2 linked regions of the Niveibacterium microcysteis genome follow. The protein of the gene in region 2 interacts with the protein of the main gene of each other region in a pairwise test. Links are inferred from orthologs where the notes say so. Each region holds a gene or a part of one and is shown on either strand. Other genes may lie near its edges.

The links. The genes of interacting proteins can lie anywhere in the genome.
Region 1: the proteins of cysK (region 2) and cysE interact in binary tests that used the Escherichia coli proteins (3 or more experiments, as listed by UniProt). The link is inferred for Niveibacterium microcysteis from one-to-one orthologs.

The regions. Positions count from the first base shown.
Region 1 is NZ_CP071060.1:2,553,855-2,559,680, reverse strand. Bases 94-2,856 are described here. They hold cysE (serine O-acetyltransferase), read left to right. Parts: upstream 94-978; coding sequence 979-1,734; downstream 1,735-2,856. Other genes in these bases: JY500_RS11545 (cysteine desulfurase family protein), read left to right, coding at 2,364-2,856; iscR (Fe-S cluster assembly transcriptional regulator IscR), read left to right, coding at 1,858-2,355; JY500_RS11560 (RNA methyltransferase), read left to right, coding at 179-931. In the rest of the region: JY500_RS11565 (inositol monophosphatase family protein), read right to left, coding at 1-84; more of JY500_RS11545, read left to right, coding at 2,857-3,512; JY500_RS11540 (IscS subfamily cysteine desulfurase), read left to right, coding at 3,555-4,766; Fe-S cluster assembly scaffold IscU, read left to right, coding at 4,788-5,192; iron-sulfur cluster assembly protein IscA, read left to right, coding at 5,200-5,523; Fe-S protein assembly co-chaperone HscB, read left to right, coding at 5,600-5,826.
Region 2 is NZ_CP071060.1:4,305,200-4,309,033, forward strand. Bases 1,010-3,834 are described here. They hold cysK (cysteine synthase A), read right to left. Parts: upstream 2,997-3,834; coding sequence 2,022-2,996; downstream 1,010-2,021. Other genes in these bases: JY500_RS19500 (helix-turn-helix domain-containing protein), read right to left, coding at 1,010-1,017; epsC (serine O-acetyltransferase EpsC), read right to left, coding at 1,010-1,963; JY500_RS19515 (rhodanese-like domain-containing protein), read right to left, coding at 3,033-3,560; JY500_RS19520 (sulfate ABC transporter substrate-binding protein), read right to left, coding at 3,786-3,834. Outside these bases: JY500_RS19495 (family 2A encapsulin nanocompartment shell protein), read right to left, coding at 1-651; more of JY500_RS19500, read right to left, coding at 751-1,009; more of epsC, read right to left, coding at 1,001-1,009.

The DNA.
Region 1 (5,826 bases), 1.7 Mb from region 2 along the record:
TTGGTCGAGATCCATCGATGCGCGGTTGATGATGCCGGCCGCGCGGCGCGCTGCCTTGACGGCGATGTTGAGCGTCGGGTGCATGAAGTGCGTCTGCCTTGCTGCGGCGTGAGCCGCTTGGTCGTCGGCCCGCAGCGAACGGCGGGCTATTCGAATTCGTAAAACCCTACATTCTACTATGACTGAGCCTTTGGCGCTGCGCCGGATTCGTGTTGTTCTATCGCGCCCCAGTCATCCGGGCAATATTGGCGCGGCAGCGCGAGCGATGAAGACGATGGGACTGCATCAGCTTGTGCTGGTGTCGCCCAAGGAATTCCCGAGCGCCGAGGCGACCGCGCGCGCGTCCGGTGCGACCGACGTGCTTGAAAATGCGCGTGTCGTCGATAGTTTGGAAGAGGCGCTGGCTGGTACGGTGATGGCTGCAGCATTCACCTCTCGGATCCGCGAAATGTGCGCTGCGCCGCGGTGGGCGAGTGAGGCTTCCGGCGAGTTGCTGTCGTTTGCAGGGCAAGGTGATGTGGCCATTGTGTTCGGCAATGAAACCTTCGGGCTGTCGAACGAAGAAGTGATGCTGTGCCAGCGTGCGGTGACCATTCCCGCCAATCCGGAATACGCGTCGCTGAACCTTGGGGCCGCAGTGCAGGTAATCGCGTACGAGTTACGGCGAACTGCGCTTGAAGGGCGGTTGGCGCCGCTGCCGCAGGCCTTGGGTGAGGTGGCGCCGCATGAGGACGTTGAGCGACTGATCGCACATTTTGAACGTGCAATGATTGCGTCCGGCTTTCTGGACCCGGATAAGCCGCGCCGTTTGATTCCCCGTCTTCGTCGGCTCTTTGGTCGTGCGGCCGTCGAGCGGGAGGAAGTCGCGATCCTCCGCGGCATGCTCGCGAGTTTTGAGCCTAAAGTTGACCGGAATACTCGGGATTTCTAGCATTTCACCTCGAACCGTATTTGTACTGAAACCTGACAGGAAGCCCCATGTTTGCGCGATTGCGTGAAGACATCGCCAGCGTTCTCGAACGCGACCCCGCCGCCCGTTCGCGCTGGGAGGTGCTGACCTGTTACCCGGGTGTGCACGCGCTGATCTACCACCGGGTTGCGAACGCACTCTGGCGGCGAGAGTTTCACTGGGCTGCGCGGTTTGTGTCGCAGATTTCGCGTTGGCTCACCGGAATCGAGATCCATCCTGGGGCGCGGATTGGGCGGCGTGTGTTCATCGATCACGGCATGGGTGTTGTGATCGGCGAAACGGCTGATATTGGCGACGACTGCACGATTTATCAGGGCGTCACGCTCGGTGGTACCTCGCTCTACCGCGGTACGAAACGTCACCCAACGCTTGAAGCGGGTGTCGTGATCGGTGCGGGAGCGAAGGTGCTGGGCGGCTTTACGGTTGGGGCTGGCGCCAAGGTCGGTTCGAACGCGGTGGTGGTGAAGCCCGTTCCGGCCGGGGCTACGGCGGTAGGTAACCCGGCCCGGATCATCGAGTCGGCGCGCGACCAGGCGCGAGAAGAGAAGGCCATGGAGATGGGCTTCTCCGCCTACGGGGTGACGCAGAACATGGACGACCCGGTATCCAAGGCGATGCACGGTCTGCTGGATCATGCGGTTGAGACCGACCGACGCTTCGAGGTGCTGGTAGCGCGACTCAAGGCGGCTGGCTTCGACCTGGATGCCGACGTTGCTGCCTGCGACCGTTTCGATCCGAACCAGCTCTCGAAGATGGTCGATTAAGGCTCCCGCGGTGCCCTAATGTTGACTGATTTGATCAGGAATTGTATTCTTGAGTAAATCGATCAACTATTGAGGTCGTGTCCCGCCGATGTGTGCAGGGGCCGACTGGTGCGGGAACGAACGATGAGACTGACAACCAAGGGGCGTTTTGCGGTGACCGCGATGATCGACCTCGCGCTGCGCGAGGGCGATGGCCCGGTGACTTTGTCAGGGATCAGTGAGCGTCAGCGCATCTCACTTTCCTATCTTGAGCAGCTCTTCGGCAAGCTTCGCCGCCATAACCTGGTGGCCAGCGTTCGCGGGCCCGGCGGCGGCTACTGTTTGGCCCGGCCAGCACCCGAGATTTCGGTCGCGGACATCATCTTCGCCGTTGATGAGCCGCTCGATGCAACGCAGTGCGGTGGCAAGGAGAATTGCCAGGACGAGCACCGCTGCATGACGCACGACCTCTGGACGAATCTGAACAAGCGCATGTACGAGTATCTGCACTCGGTTACGCTGGGCACGCTGGTTTCGCAGCAGCGCGCGCGGGCCGAAGGTCAGCAGGTCCTGCACGATGAGCGTGCCTGTATCGCTAAGGGCAAGCAAAAGCTCAAGCCGGAGGCGATTGCCCCCGCCTGATCGCTGCCATGTTCGCTCCGACCTACCTCGATCACAACGCCACCACGCCGCTCGATCCGCGCGTGCGCGAAGCGATGTTGCCTTACCTTGACGCGCGCTTCGGCAACCCGTCGAGCCGGCACGAGTATGGTCGGCAGGCGAGGGCGGCGGTCGATCGTGCGCGTGAGCAAGTTGCCGCTGCTGTTGGCGCGCATCCGACAGAAGTGGTCTTTACCTCCGGCGGTTCAGAGGCAAATAACCTCTTCATCAAGGGCGCCGCTGCGCAGATGAAACCGGGGCTGATCGTTGTTGGCGCTTCGGAGCATCCGTGCGTTCGTGAGCCCGCACGCCAGCTTGAACGATCGGGCTGGCGCCGCGAGACGGCACTCATCGACGGCTCGGGTCGGATTCGTGCGGACGTGTTTGCCGAGCTGATGAAGCAATCGCCGAGACTTGTGTCGGTGATGGCGGCAAACAACGAGACCGGCGTCTTGCAGGAAATTGACAGGCTTGCAGCGGAGGCGCGCGCCGCTGGCGCGCTGTTTCACACCGATGCGGTGCAGGCGCTGGGCAAAATGCCGATTTCGTTCAGGGCTCTCGCGGTGAGCGCAATGACGATCTCGTCGCACAAGATCCACGGCCCCCTTGGCGCTGGCGCTTTGGTGCTGGACAAGCGTGTTGAGCTTGCGCCGCTGGTTGCCGGCGGTGGCCAGGAGCGTGGCTTGCGTTCTGGGACCGAGAACGTCGCGGCGATTGTTGGCTTTGGTGCAGCAGCGGAACTCGCGGTGGCAGAGTTGAACGAATGGACGTCGCGTGCTGCACGACAGCGCGACGCACTTGAAGCGTCGCTTCTGAGCCTGGGGGCGTGGGTATTTGGTGCTGGCGCTGCGCGCCTTCCGAACACGGCGTTTTTCGCGTTCGACCATGTCGACGGCGAAACGCTGGTGGCGAAACTGGATCGTGCGGGTTTTGCGGTTGCGAGCGGGTCGGCCTGCTCCAGCGCAGATCCGCGGCCGTCGGCAACGCTGCTGGCGATGGGTGTAGAGGATGAAGTTGCGCGTGGCGCAATCCGGGTGAGCCTCGGGCGCGACACGCAGGATGAGGCGCTGGCCCGATTCGTGAAAACGTTGGGCGAAACGCTGCAAGGCTTAAGAACGCTCTCCGCCGTGGCGGTCTGAGTATATGAGTGATGCGGGTCCGGCCCGCCTGGAGTGGACGCAATGCTGAAGTTTCCGATCTACCTTGATTACTCTGCGACGACGCCGGTGGATCCGCGCGTGGCGGCCAAGATGATTCCGTACCTGACGGAGCATTTCGGCAATCCGGCGAGCCGCTCGCATGCCTTTGGCTGGGAGGCCGAACGTGCGGTGGAAGAAGCGCGCGAGCAGGTGGCTGCGCTGGTTAACGCCGACCCGAAGGAAATCATCTGGACGTCTGGCGCGACCGAGTCGAACAACCTGGCGATCAAGGGCGCCGCGCACTTCTATGCGGGCAAGGGCAAGCACCTGATTACGGTGAAGACGGAACACAAGGCGGTGCTGGACACCACCCGTGAGCTTGAGCGTCAGGGCTTCGAGGTGACCTACCTCGATGTGCAGGACAACGGTTTGATCGACCTGGAGCAGTTCAAGGCGGCGATTCGCCCGGACACGATCGTGGTTTCCGTGATGTTCGTGAATAACGAGATCGGCGTTGTGCAGCCGATCGCCGAGATTGGCGAGATCTGCCGCGAGCGTGGAATCGTCTTCCATGTGGACGCCGCGCAAGCGACCGGCAAGGTGGAAATTGACCTTGAAAAACTGAAGGTCGACTTGATGTCGTTCTCAGCGCACAAGACTTACGGCCCGAAGGGCATCGGCGCGCTGTATGTGCGTCGCAAGCCGCGCGTTCGCCTTGAAGCGCAGATGCACGGCGGTGGGCATGAGCGCGGTTTGCGTTCCGGCACATTGGCTACGCACCAGATTGCAGGTATGGGTGAAGCGTTCCGTATTGCGCGCGAAGAGATGGCAGCGGACAACGCCCGCATCGGCAAGCTGCGCGACCGCTTGCTAAAGGGCCTGTCGGATATCGAAGCGACCTACGTCAATGGCGACATGGTTCAGCGTGTGCCGCACAACCTGAACATCAGCTTTGCTTACGTCGAAGGCGAGTCGATGATCATGGCGGTCAAGGATCTCGCGGTGTCGTCGGGCTCGGCCTGTACCTCGGCGTCGCTGGAGCCTTCGTACGTGCTGCGCGCCTTGGGGCGCAATGACGAGCTGGCGCATAGCTCGATCCGTTTTACGATCGGCCGTTTCACGACCGAGGAAGAGATCGACTACACGATCGATCTGCTGCACAAGAAGATCGGCAAGCTTCGTGAGCTGTCCCCACTGTGGGAAATGGTTCAGGAAGGCATCGATCTCAACACGGTCCAATGGGCCGCGCACTGAAGAATACTGAGGAGTACGAAGATGGCCTATAGCGAAAAAGTTCTGGATCACTACGAGCATCCGCGCAATGTTGGCTCGTTCGGCAAGACCGAAGCCGGCATCGGTACCGGCATGGTTGGCGCGCCGGCCTGCGGCGACGTGATGAAGCTCCAGATCAAGGTCAACCCGGAAACCGGTGTGATCGAAGATGCGAAGTTCAAGACCTACGGTTGTGGCTCGGCGATTGCGTCGTCGTCGCTGGTAACCGAATGGGTCAAGGGCAAGACGCTCGACCAGGCCCTTGATATCCGCAACACACTGATCGCTGAAGAACTTGCGCTCCCGCCGGTTAAAATCCACTGCTCGATTCTTGCTGAAGATGCGATCAAGGCGGCTGTGGAAGACTACCGTCAAAAGCATGCAGAGGCGTCGCCCAAGGCCGACTGAGGAAATCATGGCTGTCACGTTGTCTGAAAGCGCTGCAAAACATGTCGCCAACTTTCTTGCCCGGCGCGGCAAGGGGGTCGGTGTGCGGCTTGGGGTGAAGACCTCAGGCTGTTCCGGCATGGCCTACAAGCTCGAATACGCCGATCAGGCCGACGAGGCCGATATCGTGTTCGAGAGCCATGGTGTGAAGGTTCTGGTGGACCCGAAGAGCCTGCCGTACATCGATGGCACTGAGCTGGATTTTGTCCGCGAGGGTCTTAACGAGGGGTTCAAGTTCAACAACCCCAACGTCAAGGACCAGTGCGGTTGCGGCGAGAGTTTCAACGTCTGAGCCTGGCCTTGCCTGACCGGCGCGACGCCGCCGCGGCGCACCGATGCGCACGGCGGCGTTGTCATTACTGAATCCGATGAACTTTTCCGACGCTCTAGGCGACTACTTCTCTTTGTTCGGATTGCCGCGCCGCTATACGGTCGATCCGTCGGTGCTGGAATCTGCCTATCTTGATGTGCAGGCGAAGATCCACCCGGATCGCTACGCGCACCTTGCCGAAAACGAGCGTCGTGTGGCGATGCAGTGGGCCTCGCACGCCAACGAGGGCTACCGCATTCTTCGCCGCCCGGTGCCGCGTGCGCG
Region 2 (3,834 bases):
AATGAGCGGGATGCCACGCCAGGTCAAGAACTGCGACCCGAACAGGCTGACGGTGGGCGGCGGCACGCCACGGCGGGTGCACTCGCGGCCAAAGGCGGCAATCGCCAGCGGGTGGGTCAGGAAGAAGGCAGGCTCTTTCCAGACTTTGGTAATCAGTTCGTCCAGGTCGTCCGGCGTCGGCGCGCCGGTCAGCGTGAACACGCGCTGCTCTTCAGCGACGTTGGCGAGCAGACCGTAATCGGGGTTGTTGATCAGCTCGGATTCCTGACGTTCCTTGATCGTCTCGATCGTCAGGCGAAGCTGCTCTTTGATCTGGTCATGCGGGCTGCTGTAGAGATCCGATACGCGGGTATGGACATCGAGGATCGTCGTCACCGCATTAAGGAAGTACTCGCGCGGCTGTTCCTCGTAGTCGACGAAGGTCTGCGGCAGTTCCGATTCATCACGCTGCGAACAGGCGACTTGCACATTGGCCGGATTCTTGACCTTGTTCAGCCGGTAGATACCCGCTTCGACCGGCAGCCACTGCAGCAGATGGACCAGCCAACGCGGCGAAATTACCGACAGTTGCGGGACGGTCTTCGTGGCATTCGCCAACTGGCGGGCGGCGTTATCGCCCAGCGCGGTCGGGATGCTTTGGTGGTCAGCCATGAACGCTACTCCTTATGCAAAATCTTGAAATGAACTGCACTAAATTTCCAATCACTCACCTTGCAACACGGCCTTGACCGTCTCAACCGCCTATCGCCATCAAAAGTGTGTGTACTCGCGGGGCCGAGCCAAGGACTCACAACGCGCCATCACGATCGAGAGCCGCACACCGAAGGCGTCGGCAAGCTTTGCCGCAGTGAGAATTGAGGGCACCACATCGCCGCGCTCCACCTCACCCACGTAGGTGCGGTTGAGGTCAGCCTTCTCGGCGAGCAACTCCTGCGACCAACCACGCTCGCCACGCAGTAGCCGCACGGCGCGGCCAAAGAGGGCTGCATCGAGTGCTGTGTCAGATTCCCGCGCCATCGTTGATCACTTCCTGCCGCGTGTTAGCCTGCGTTACATGACTACCCGGTGGCACGCTGCGCGTGAGCCAGATGTTTCCGCCGATCGACGAGCCCTTGCCGATCGTGATGCGACCAAGGATGGTTGCGCCGGCGTAGATCACGACGTCGTCTTCGACCACCGGATGACGCGGGGCGCCTTTGAGCAAGTTGCCGTCCGCGTCTTGCTCGAAGCGCTTGGCGCCCAAAGTCACAGCCTGAGATAGACGCACGCGATTACCAATCACTGCCGTTTCGCCGATCACGACACCGGTGCCGTGGTCGATAAAGAAGCTTTCGCCAATCGTTGCGCCGGGATGGATGTCGATCCCTGTCTCCGAGTGTGCGATTTCCGACACGATTCGGGCGATGAGCGGCACACCCAGTCGATAGAGCTGGTGTGCCAGGCGGTGATGAATCACTGCCAGCACGCCGGGGTAGCAAAGCAGCACTTCGTCCACGCTGCGAGCTGCCGGGTCGCCGTTGAACGCTGCGGTCACGTCGGTATCGAGCAGGCGGCGCACCGCGGGCAACTGGCCGGCAAAACTGCGCACGATTTCAACCGCACGCAATTCCAGCTCGGTCGGGCTGGACGGTGCTTCACGCGCGGCGTACTTGAGCTCCAGCCGCACCTGCGCGAGCAAGCTGTTGAGGGCCGCATCCAGCGTGTGGCCGACGTAGAAGTCCTCGCTCTCCTGGCGCAGATCGGCGGGCCCGAGGCGCATCGGAAACAGCGCACCGCACAGCGCAGCGGCGATCTCGTTGAGGGCGCTGCGCGAGGGAAGCTCCCGTCCGCCGAAATCGCGCCCGCGCCGCTGCGCGGTACGCCAGGTGTCGCGAGCCTCACGCAGCCCTGCGACCACGCGATCGAGGTCCCAGTTGGGCTGCGCGCTGAGCAGATGCGCGGAAACGGTGGCCTCGTCGCTCATCGTGCAGCCCTCTTCGCTGTTGCGCGACTGCCGCCCTTCGAGGGCCGAGGACGGGCTCTCATACGGGCAACCCGCTCGCGTCGAAGACGCCGTCAAACAGGATGGAGCTCAGATAGCGCTCACCCGAATCCGGCAGCACGACCACGATCGTCTTGCCTTCGTTCTCGGGCTTCTTCGCCAGGCGGGCCGCAACGGCCGCCGCCGCGCCGCAAGAGATGCCGGAGAGGATTCCCTCCTCGCGGGCAAGGCGCCGCGCGTACTCCACCGCCTCTTCGTTGCTGACCTGCTCAATCGAGTCCACCAACGACAGATCCAGCACCTGCGGCACAAAGCCCGCGCCGATACCCTGGATCTTGTGCGGCGCAGGCTTGGGCGGCTCGCCATTGCGCGTCTGCGTCAGGACCGGGCTGGCGGCAGGCTCCACGGCAACCGACTGGATCGCCTTCTTCTGCGTACCCTTGATGTAGCGCGTTACGCCGGTGATCGTGCCGCCAGTGCCGACACCCGAGACCAGAATGTCGATCGCGCCCTCGGTGTCCTGCCAGATCTCCGGGCCCGTCGTAGCCTCGTGAATCGCCGGATTGGCCGGGTTCTTGAACTGTTGCAGCAGCACGTATTTCGGATCGGATGCAGTGATTTCCTCGGCCTTCGCGATCGCGCCACTCATGCCCTTCGCGCCTTCGGTCAGCACCAGCTTCGCACCATAGGCAAGCAGCAGCTTGCGACGCTCGATGCTCATCGTCTCAGGCATCGTCAGCGTGAGCGGAATACCGCGCGCCGCGGCGACAAACGCCAGCGCGATCCCGGTGTTGCCGCTGGTCGGTTCGACCAGCTCCTTGCCCGGCCCGAGCAGCCCACGCTTCTCGGCATCCCAGATCAGTGCTGCGCCGATGCGGCACTTAACGGAGTAGGCCGGGTTGCGGCCCTCGATCTTTGCCAGCACCGTGGCCGGCGCGCCGTCGAGGAGGCGGTTGAGTTTGACCAGCGGCGTACGTCCAATGGACAGGGAGTTATCAGCAAACCAGTTCGACATGTTGCGCTCCAGAAATGGCGGGAATCCGCGAATCGTTCAGTCCTGAACCCAAGGCAGACCGTGCAGGCGCCAACCGCCAACGCGGCCGCGCTGCTGCGAGGCATCGAGATCGCCCTCAAAGCCTTCGAGGACGTTGAATACGTTGGCGAAGCCCGCCTTCGCGGCGGCCTCGGCGGCGTCGGCCGAACGCTTGCCGCTGCGGCACAGCAGCAGCACCACGGCGCTCTTGCCTGTCTTGCTTTCGAGCTCGCGCACGAAGCGCGGATTGCGGATAAGCGAGGTGCCGGTCATCCACGCCACATGCAGCGTCTCGGGCACATGACCAACGAACTTGCGTTCTTCTGCGGTACGTACGTCGACCAACAGCGCGGCACCTTCGCTGAATAGCGCCCAGGCCTCCTGCGGCGTAACCCGCCCCGCATAGGGCAGGCCGGCGTCTCGCGCCGCGGCACGCGCACGCTCAAGGATCGCTTCGGCAGCGGCCGACGGTTCTGAACCGCTTGCGGTCGCGCGAAAGCCGTTCGCGGCAAGCGGGCTGGTTTGGGATGTTGCGATGAGGGCCATGTCTTCCTCCACGAATCGCCCGCCAGGCGGGGCGTTCAGCGCGGCGAGCGCGCGATGGAGAAAGCGTAGGCGCGCAGCGCTCACACGCGAACCAAGAAAAATTCCAGTGCTTAGTCAATTTCCGTTCATTCCCATATTCGCGATATGGGATTCGCCCACGACGGACGCGGTAAACGGAAAACGGCCCGGCAAATGCCGGGCCGCTTGTGCCAGGGGCAATCAGGATTACTTGCCGTAGATCTGATCGAACACGCCTCCGTCGGCGAAGTGCGTC